Regions from separate parts of the Desemzia sp. FAM 23990 genome, predicted to be linked through region 2. Evidence: predicted binding sites of a transcription regulator. Region 2 holds the regulator's gene; the other holds the start of a gene.
What was found. The regulator Rex, encoded in region 2, represses fermentation and respiration genes when NADH is low (regulators of the CRP and FNR family bind a similar motif). The targets are predictions, from matches to a motif close to TTGTGAANTANTTCACAA.
Positions count from the first base shown of each region.

Region 1 (5,228 bases), on a different contig from region 2:
GATGAATACAAAGCTGAATTAACGCATGAATTTGCAGAGAAGGCATTGCCGCTGTTTACAGCTGACAAAATCCATCCGATTGTTGATCGTGTATTTCCATTTGAAGAAGCCGCGGATGCGCATCGCTATATGGAAGACAATAAAAACACAGGGAAAATTATTTTGTCTTTGGAAAAAGTGGACAGCAGAGACTAAACTTCCTTAAAACGGAGAGCTGCATTATGCTATAATAAAAAAAGTATACTGAATGAAGGATGTGTGACGTGCATGGACCAGTTGCTACAAAGTGACGAACGAGTAGATCGAATTATCAGTCAAGACTTGGATATTATCCAAAGTCCTTCTGTATTTTCTTTTTCACTGGATGCTATTTTATTAGCTGATTTTGCTCAAGTTCCAAAGCATCATAAAGGAAAAGTTGTCGATTTATGTGCGGGGAATGGAGTTATTGGACTGATCTTAAGTCAAAAGACGAAAAGCCCGATCATTGGAATCGAATTGCAAAAACGTTTAGCAAACATGGCTGAAAGAAGTATTCAGATGAATCAGTTGGAAACAAAGGTGTCCATTATTAATGGGGCAATAGGAGATGCTGCAAATTGGATCAAACATGATTCTGTAGACGTAGTGACTTGTAATCCGCCTTATTTTGCAGCTACCGAAAAAAGCACTCGTAATCCGAACCAGCATTTGGCTATTGCGCGTCATGAATTACATACGAATTTAGACGAAGTGATGAAAGTGACTAGCGGATTATTGAAAATGAATGGAAAAGCTTATTTTGTCCATCGCCCAGACCGATTGTTGGAGATTTTAGAAACAATGAAAGCTCATCGCTTGGCGCCTAAAAAATTGCGGTTTGTTTATCCAAAAATTGGGAAAGAAGCCAATACAATTTTGATCGAAGGTATCAAAGATGGAAAAGATACGGGATTCCGCGTGCTGCCTCCATTGATTGTTTATGATGAAGAGAACCATTATTTACCGGAAGTGAGTGCTATGTTATTTGGAAAAGAACACCATTAGTTATTTCTATGTCTTGTATTGCAATGACGGCACCTTTTATGGCGGCTATACCACAGAATTAAAACGGCGTGAAGAGGAACATAATTCTGGCACTGGGGCCAAATACACCAAACCTGTTAAAAGGCGTCCGGTGCATATGGTCTATGCGGAAGCATTTGCTACAAGAAGCGAAGCCACTAAGGCAGAATATGCGTTTAAACAGCAAACGCGCAAACGAAAAATACAGTACTTGATGCAACAAGGAGTTGAATTTCCTCTTTCCGCAGATTCAGCATGTGTGGTGAATATGGAAATGTTAAACACTAAGGAGGAAACAGCAGATGTTTCAGCAAAAGAGTTTTGAGCCGCAATCCACTGGGACATTGTATCTCGTTCCTACTCCGATAGGGAATTTAGAAGATATGACGTTTCGGGCGATCCGTCTTTTAAAAGAAGTCGATTTGATTGCATCAGAAGATACGCGAAATACGCAAAAATTATTGAATCATTTTGATGTCCATACGAGTCAAATCAGTTTTCATGAACACAATTCCCAAGAACGGATCGGCCAATTGATCGATCGGTTGGAAGACGGACAGGATATCGCTCAAGTAAGTGATGCGGGCATGCCTTCTATTAGCGACCCTGGACATGATTTAGTAGTAGCTTGTATTGAAGCAGGTATTTCGGTCGTGCCACTTCCTGGAGCAAATGCAGCTCTGACAGCATTGATCGCTTCAGGTTTGAGTCCACAACCATTTTATTTTTACGGTTTTTTGCCGCGTAAAAAGAAAGATCAAGTAGAAGCGCTAGAAGAATTGAATTTGCGGCCGGAAACGTTCATCTTGTATGAATCCCCGCACCGGTTGAAAGAAGTGCTGAAGAATATGAGCACGGTATTAGGCGAAACTAGAAAGATCGTTTTATGTCGTGAGTTGACGAAGCGGTACGAAGAATTTATTCGAGGGACGATAGAAGAAGTTCAGGAATGGGCGCAAAACACAGAGATTCGTGGAGAATTTTGTGTGATTGTTGAAGGAAACAGCGAAAGCTCCTTGTGTCCGGAAGAAGATATGAGTTGGCAAAAATGGACAGTCAGAGAGCATGTTACACAAGTCATGGAGGAACAACGCCTGCGCAGTAAAGAGGCTATTAAAGAAGTGGCTAAAATACGCGCTATGAAAAAGCAGGAAGTTTATTCACACTATCATGAGATAAATTAAAAGAAGAGCAAAAAATCCATTTAATTTTCTGTCTAATTAAATGGATTTTTTTGTTTAATTTTAAAAGCACTTAGAGAAAAAATACAGACCATATATGCTCAATTATTAACAAAACAACTGTACTAATTATTCGTCGATCCTGTTATAACATTTTTTAGTTCGAAAATAGAAGTTTAAAATAAGCGAATTTAATCACATAAAATGATTTACTTTCTAAAAAAAATGAGGTAATATCATATGTGAAATAGATAACAAAGTTTGGAGGAATAGGAATATGCAAGAAGTGCTAAGAGAATTTAAAACAAAAGAAGTTTCCGTTGAGGATGTTATTCAAGGGTACACAACTAAAGCTAAAAAAGCGTTGACAGAGTTGGAAGACTTTAATCAAGAAAAAATTGATTACATTGTCCATCAAATGTCGTTGGCTGGACTGAATGACCATATGCGCTTGGCTAAATTAGCCGTGGAAGAAACTAAACGTGGCGTTTATGAAGACAAATGTGTGAAAAATATGTTTGCAACAGAATCCATTTGGCATGATATCAAAAATGATAAAACAGTTGGCGTCATTCAGGATGATGAACAAGCCGGGTTAATGACGATTGCAAGTCCGGTCGGAGTAGTGTGCGGAGTAACTCCGGTAACTAATCCAACTTCTACAACGATGTTTAAAGCCATGATTGCTGTAAAAACAAGGAATCCGATTATTTTTGCTTTTCATCCAAGTGCTCAAAAATCATCCGCTGAAGCGGCTAGAGTATTGTATGAAGCTGCGGTAAAAGCAGGGGCACCAAAGAATATTATTCAATGGATCGAGACACCCTCGTTAGAAGCCACGAATACGCTGATGAATCACCATGATATTGCGGTTGTACTGGCTACTGGGGGATCAGGAATGGTAAAAGCGGCTTATTCTACAGGAAAACCGGCACTTGGTGTAGGTCCTGGAAACGTACCAAGCTACATTGAAAAAACAGCTAAAATCAAGCGGGCTGTAAACGACATTATTCTGTCGAAAACATTTGATAATGGAATGATTTGTGCTTCTGAACAAGCGGTAATCGTGGATCAAGAGATCTATGATGAAGTAAAAGCAGAATTCGAACGTCTACAAGTATATATTGTGCCTAAAAAAGAGTTGGCTTTACTGGAAAATACCGTGATGAATAAAGACAAAACAGCGGTAAACCCAGCTATCGTTGGTCAATCGGCAGACACCATCGCAAAACTTGCTGGTCTGAAAGCACCAAAGGGCACTAAAATATTGGTGGCGGAATTAGATGGAGTGGGCAGTGAATATCCATTATCAAGAGAAAAACTATCTCCTGTATTAGCTATGCTGAAAGCGAACGATACAGCACAGGGATTTGAATTAAGCCAACAAATGTTGGAACTTGGCGGACTTGGGCATTCTGCAGCCATCCATACCAATCGTATGGATCTAGCAGCAGAATTTGGAGAACAAATGAAGGCCGGTCGTGTGATTGTCAATTCACCTACTGCGCAAGGGGGCATCGGGGATATTTACAACAACATGCTGCCATCTCTAACCTTAGGATGCGGTAGTCATGGGCGAAATTCCGTGTCAACAAACGTTTCTGCAGTGAATTTGCTGAATGTCAAAACAGTAGCAAAAAGAAGAAACAACATGCAATGGTTCAAATTACCGCCAAAAATTTTCTTTGAAAAAAATTCGGTCCAATACTTGCAAAAAATGCCGAATGTGAATCGTGTATTTGTAGTGTGTGATCCTGGTATGGTGCAATTTGGATATGCAGATATTGTAGAAAATGAATTGAAGAAACGTTCAAATCCAGTAGCTGTGCGCATCTTCTCAGATGTGGAACCCAATCCGTCTATTGAAACGGTCAATCGCGGAACAGCAGCTATGCGAGAATTCCAACCGGATACAATCATTGCCTTAGGTGGTGGATCGGCTATGGATGCGGCTAAAGGAATGTGGTTATTCTATGAACAACCAGAATCTGATTTTGATGGTGCAAAACAAAAATTCTTAGACATTCGTAAGAGAGCGTACAAGATTCCAGATTTGAAAAAAACACAATTTGTTGCTATCCCTACCACATCAGGAACTGGTTCAGAAGTAACTCCGTTTACCGTTATTACAGATAACGCGATCAATGTGAAGTACCCGCTGGCTGATTATGCGTTGACACCAGATGTGGCCATCATTGATGCTCAATTCGTGATGACAGTGCCTAAATCCATTACGGCAGATACTGGGATGGACGTATTGACTCATGCAATAGAATCCTATGTTTCTGTTATGGCAAGCGATTATACAAAAGGCCTTAGTTTACAAGCTATCAAACTGGTTTTTGAATATTTGGAAGAATCCTATGCTTTTGCTACTGAAGAGGCCCGCGAAAAAATGCACAATGCTTCTACTTTAGCAGGGATGGCTTTTGCAAATGCCTTCTTAGGGATCAATCATTCTTTAGCACATAAAATTGGAGCTGAATTTGAGATTCCACATGGCAGAGCGAATGCAATCTTGATGCCCCATGTAATTCGCTACAATGCTAAAGCTCCTTCAAAACATCAATTGTTTCCGAAGTACGAGTATTTCCGAGCAGATGAAGATTATGCTGAAATTGCTCGTTACCTTGGGTTAAAAGGAGAAACGACAGCTGAATTGGTAGAAGCTTTGATTCAAAAAATCTACGAATTAGGGAAAAAACTGAATATTCAGATGAGTATGAAAGAGCAAGGAGTTACAAAAAAACAACTGGATCAAGCGGCAGACAGATTAGCAGAATTAGCCTTTGAGGATCAATGTACGACAGCTAATCCAAAAGAACCATTGATTGCAGAGTTGAAAGAAATTTTATACGCTACTTATAAAGGTTAAGCTAAAAGACACTTCTCTCTATTTTGAGTGAAGTGTCTTTTGATTTTGTTCATTAGATAGAAGTGCCTTTATCCTTGGCCAGCAAGTCACGGATTTCTTTTAAATATTGCTCAGAAGGAGGTACTTCC
Region 1 covers NZ_JBGQQW010000009.1:38,193-43,420, forward strand. The annotation lists gene ACEN4I_RS05255 (NAD(P)H-quinone oxidoreductase) at 1-195, shown strand, start outside; gene ACEN4I_RS05260 (tRNA1(Val) (adenine(37)-N6)-methyltransferase) at 268-1,026, shown strand; gene ACEN4I_RS05265 (GIY-YIG nuclease family protein) at 1,022-1,369, shown strand; gene rsmI (16S rRNA (cytidine(1402)-2'-O)-methyltransferase) at 1,347-2,228, shown strand; gene adhE (bifunctional acetaldehyde-CoA/alcohol dehydrogenase) at 2,503-5,100, shown strand; gene mscL (large conductance mechanosensitive channel protein MscL) at 5,153-5,228, opposite strand, start outside.
Region 1: a site for Rex is predicted at 2,466-2,483, ahead of adhE (bifunctional acetaldehyde-CoA/alcohol dehydrogenase). Genes of this name have one in related genera too.

Region 2 (5,228 bases):
TCTGTGATTACAGTACCACCAGTTAAAATAGCAATGTCTTCTAACATCGCTTTACGACGATCCCCAAATCCAGGAGCTTTAACAGCTGCAACATTGAAGGTACCGCGTAATTTGTTCAAGACTAATGTAGGCAATGCTTCGCCATCAATATCTTCAGCAATAATCAACAACGGACGACCTTGTTGCAAGATTTGTTCCAATAATGGAAGAATATCTTGAATGTTTGAGATTTTTTTATCGGTAATCAAAATGTATGGATTTTCTAAGTTAGCTTCCATTTTATCGTTATCTGTAACCATGTATTGTGACAAGTATCCACGATCAAATTGCATACCTTCTACAACATCTAGTTCAGTTTCGATTCCTTTAGATTCTTCGATCGTGATAACACCATCGTTGCCCACTTTTTCCATAGCGTCTGCTAATAAAGCACCGATTTCTGGATCTCCTGAAGAGATAGAAGCGATTTGTGAAATGGATTCTTTTGTTTCCACTTTACGAGAAACAGCTAATAATTCCTTAACAGCTACTTTAGTGGCTAATTCAATTCCAGCTCGAATCCCTACCGGGTTTGCGCCTGCAGTAACGTTTTTCATTCCTTCGCGAACAATCGCTTGGGTTAAAACAGTGGCAGTAGTTGTACCATCACCAGCTGTATCATTGGTTTTTGAAGCTACTTCAGAAACTAATTGAGCTCCCATGTTTTCAAAGCGGTCTTCTAATTCGATTTCTTTTGCGATCGTCACTCCATCATTAGTGATTAATGGCGAACCGTAAGATTTGTCTAAAACTACATTTCTTCCTTTGGGTCCAAGTGTTACTTTAACAGTATCTGCTAATTTATCTACTCCACGTAATAATGCAGCACGTGCGTCTTCAGAAAATTTAATATCTTTAGTCATTTTCTTTCACCTCATCAGATTGATTTTTATTCGTGTACATGTCTTTATTTACGTTTAGTCTACGATTGCGATGATATCGCTCTCTTTGATCACTAAATATTCAGTACCATCATACTTCACTTCAGAACCAGCGTATTTTTCGAAAAATACTGTATTTCCAACGACAACTGAAAGCTCAGCTTTTGTTCCGTTATCGAGTATACGCCCAGCACCAACAGCAACTACTTCACCAGTTTGTGGTTTTTCTTTTGCTGTACCAGCCAAAACGATACCACTTGCTGTTGTTTCTTCTTCTTTTGTGACTTTAATGATGACACGATCTCCTAAAGGTCTTAACACGTAAATCCCTCCAATTATAGTTTTTCTTTGTTAGCACTCACTCTAAAAGAGTGCTAAATCACTTCTTCATCATATCAAACTGTAAAAATTTTGCAAGTATTTTTTACTCTTGAAAAAGAAAAAGAGTGCCCTTTTATTTAAGAAAGAAATACTTCAAGAAGAAAGCAAAAATTGCTTTAGTGGTATGAGACTTATGTTATACTGTTTATTGAACATCTTTTTTTAAAACTGTTTTACGTCCAAATGCAGTACCATTACAAAGGTGCATTGCTCACTTTATATAGTCTTGTTCTTTTTTAGTGCAACTGTAAATAATTACTTAAAGAAGGTTTTAAACACATGAAGAATTTAATTAAGTCTCCATATGCAAAAATCATTCTCATCTATATTATAGCTCAATTTTTCCCAGTGATAGTGTTGTTTTTTGTACCAGCTAAAGCTGTAGCAGACGCCAGCATTTATGGTACTATCGCCGGTTTCGTGATTGGAGCTATCCTAATGTTTATCGTTAATCATCGGTCTACATTTGATAATAGTCTAGAGAAAACGCCCAGCAATTCTAAAAAATCGATTATTTTTTGGGGAGTAGGAGGAATGTTTTTAGCTTTTGTTGGTCAATACTTAGCTGTATTTATCGAAACATTCTTGCTCAATACACCTTTAGGGTCACAAAACACTGCAGAGCTCGTTTTCACTGTGAATAAATACCCTATTTTCTTGATTCTAGTAGCTATCTTTGGTCCTATTATGGAAGAGTTTGTATTTAGGAAAGCTATCTTTGGTTATCTTTATGACATTACTGGAGGAATCGGTGCTGCTGTGATCAGTTCATTGATATTTGCCTTTATTCACTTTGATGGTCATTACTTGCTTTATTCGATTATGGGATTTGTTTTCTGCTATTTGTACTGGAAAACAAAATCGATTGCTGCTCCAATTATTGCTCACGCTTTAATGAATGCTACCGTTACAGTAGCTAACTTATGGCTATACTAATAGTGTTTATAGTAGAAAGGAACTTTTAACGTTCATGAAAAAAAGAGATTTTATTATTCAAATTGTTTTCAATTATGTTCTTGCAGCTATTTTTATCTGGTTTGCAACTGACTACGTTGGTGAATTTGGTTGGGGATTCTTCTCTATCATTTTTGTATTGTTTGCCACACGAGATGTGGTAAGAGCTACGAAGATTTTACAAATCTATCTCAAACTAAAAAAAGGCAACAAACCGTAAATAGGTTTGTTGCTTTTTTTTAATCTAATAGCAATAAAGTATCATCACTGTCTGAGTCTGCTTTATAGTGATCGATAAAATAGATAAGAGTCTGCAATTCATTCGCTAAATCCACGTTTTGTACTCGAACTTCTTCTGGTACGGAAATACGAATCGGTGTAAAGTTCAGTATTCCTTTAACGCCAGCTTCAACGAGATTATTTGCAGCATCTTGAGCTGCTGAAGTAGGCACAGTCAGCATAACTACATCGATTTGTTGCATTTTCAACTGTTGTACCATGTCTTCCATTGGATAAACCGGTACTCCAGATTGAATCGTTCCTACAATATCCTTGTTGATATCAAAGGCAGCACTGATGCGCATGTTGTTCCCTTGATGGAAATTGTAATTTAATAAAGCATGTCCTAAGTTACCCACACCAATTAATGCCACGTTCGTTAGTCGGTCTTGTTTCAATGTTTTACTGAAAAAATGCATCAGCGTTTCAACATCGTAACCATAACCTCTTTTTCCTAGAGCCCCGAAATATGAAAAATCGCGTCGAATCGTAGCGCTATCTACTTTCACAGCTTCACTTAATTCAGTTGATGACACACGTTCTTTTCCATCTTCATGCAAATACCGTAAATATCTATAATAAATCGGTAATCTCTTTGCCGTTGCTTTAGGTATTGTATTAGTTGAACTCATCGTTCACTTCACTCACTTTCTTTTATTCAAAATTCACAATATTCGTTAACAAATGATTTGTTTCACAAATTGTCGAGTTTCACATAATAAGATTATAACATCTTCTTATTAAATTGCCAGCTTTTTTAAACGGTCATTTCCTTTTTTTTTTACACTTATTTTCCTATCCATACAAAATTCACAAAGAATATTGTGAACCGGCTTTCTTTTTGTTAGTACTGCCTTCCAGACACTCTCCCACTTAAAGACAGAATATGCTAAACTAAGTGAAAGAGCAGAGATAAGAAATGAGGACAACAAAATGATTCTATTACAAGCTCAACACGTCGCACGTTATTTTGGTGCAGATGTGTTGTTTGAGAATATTTATTTAGAAGTACAAGAAAATTCACGTATTGCCCTTGTGGGACGAAACGGTGCCGGCAAATCAACTCTGTTAAAAATCATCGCAGATATTGAACCTCCGGATGCTGGACAGATTTCAAAAGGAAAACAAGTGACTATCGGCTACTTAGCACAAAATACTGGCCTTGATTCTACTCAATCCATTTGGGATGAAATGTTGGAAGTTTTTCAATATGTGATCCAATTAGAAAAGAAAATGCGTCATACCGAAGAAATGTTAGGGGATCCTTCTTTATTAGCCGACGAGGAACTCTATCATGAAACCTTAAAACAGTATGATCAAATGCAGCACGATTTTCGAGAGCAAAATGGTTATGGTTATGAAGCAGAGATCCGCTCTGTTTTACATGGTTTCCGCTTTTTTGAAGAGGATTATGCTAAATCCATCAATCAACTCTCAGGTGGCCAAAAAACGCGTTTAGCTTTAGCGAAATTATTGCTGCAAAAAAAAGACTTATTGATTTTAGATGAGCCTACCAATCATTTGGATATCGAAACATTAAACTGGTTAGAGAACTACCTGCAAACTTATACTGGTGCGTTGCTGATCGTTTCTCATGACCGTTATTTCTTAGATAAAGTAGTTAACGAAGTCTATGACTTAAGCCGTCAAAAAATGCACCATTATAAAGGAAATTATAGTAAATATTTAGACTTGAAAGCGGCACAACTTGAAAAAGAATGGAAAGAATTTGAGAAACAGCAAAAAGAAATTGCCAAGTTAGAAGATTTTGTAAACCGCAACTTAGTCCGCGCTTCTACTACCAAACGTGCTCAGAGCCGTCGGAAACAATTGGAAAAAATAGACCGTTTAGATAAACCTCAAGGTGAAGAAAAATCAGCTACATTCAGTTTCCACCCTGCCAAAGAAAGCGGAAATGTCGTAATGTCATTACAAAACGGAGCTATCGGATATGACCAAACGATTTTATCTGAACCGATCAATATGGATATCCGAAAATACGATGCTATAGCTTTAGTCGGACCAAACGGTGTGGGAAAATCCACGCTGCTGAAATCCTTACTCGAAGAACTCCCTCTTATGAAAGGTGAAAAGCGATACGGAACAAATGTGGAAGTTGGCTATTACGATCAAGAACAAGCTGAATTGCATTCTTCTAAATCTGTATTGGCCGAACTTTGGGATGAACACCCTACTACTCCCGAAAAAGACATCCGATCTATTTTAGGCAGCTTTTTATTTTCTGGAGAAGATGTTGAAAAAGCCGTCACTTCTTTAAGCGGTGGAGAAAAAGCTCGTTTGGCATTAGCCAAATTGTCTATGAATCAAGACAACTTCTTAATTCTGGATGAACCTACAAACCATTTAGACATAGATAGTAAAGAAGTACTTGAAAATGCGTTGATTGATTTCGACGGCACACTGCTTTTTGTTTCTCATGACCGCTATTTCATCAATCGGATTGCGTCTAAAGTAATTGAACTATCTGCAGAAGGAAGCACAGCTTACTTAGGCGATTATGATTACTATCTAGAAAAAAAAGCTGAGCAAGAAGAATTGAAACGACTTGCAGATGAAGAAGCACAGGGAACGGAAAACAGTTCTGGGAAAGATTCCGCTTCTACCGCCCCTTCAAAAAAACGTGAAATCAATAAAGAAAATCAAAAATTGGTTCGACAGCTGACCCGTCGAATA
Region 2 covers NZ_JBGQQW010000012.1:11,809-17,036, forward strand. The annotation lists gene groL (chaperonin GroEL) at 1-902, opposite strand, end outside; gene groES (co-chaperone GroES) at 957-1,241, opposite strand; gene ACEN4I_RS06310 (CPBP family intramembrane glutamic endopeptidase) at 1,581-2,237, shown strand; gene ACEN4I_RS06315 (DUF4305 domain-containing protein) at 2,272-2,475, shown strand; gene ACEN4I_RS06320 (redox-sensing transcriptional repressor Rex) at 2,495-3,166, opposite strand; gene ACEN4I_RS06325 (ABC-F family ATP-binding cassette domain-containing protein) at 3,468-5,228, shown strand, end outside.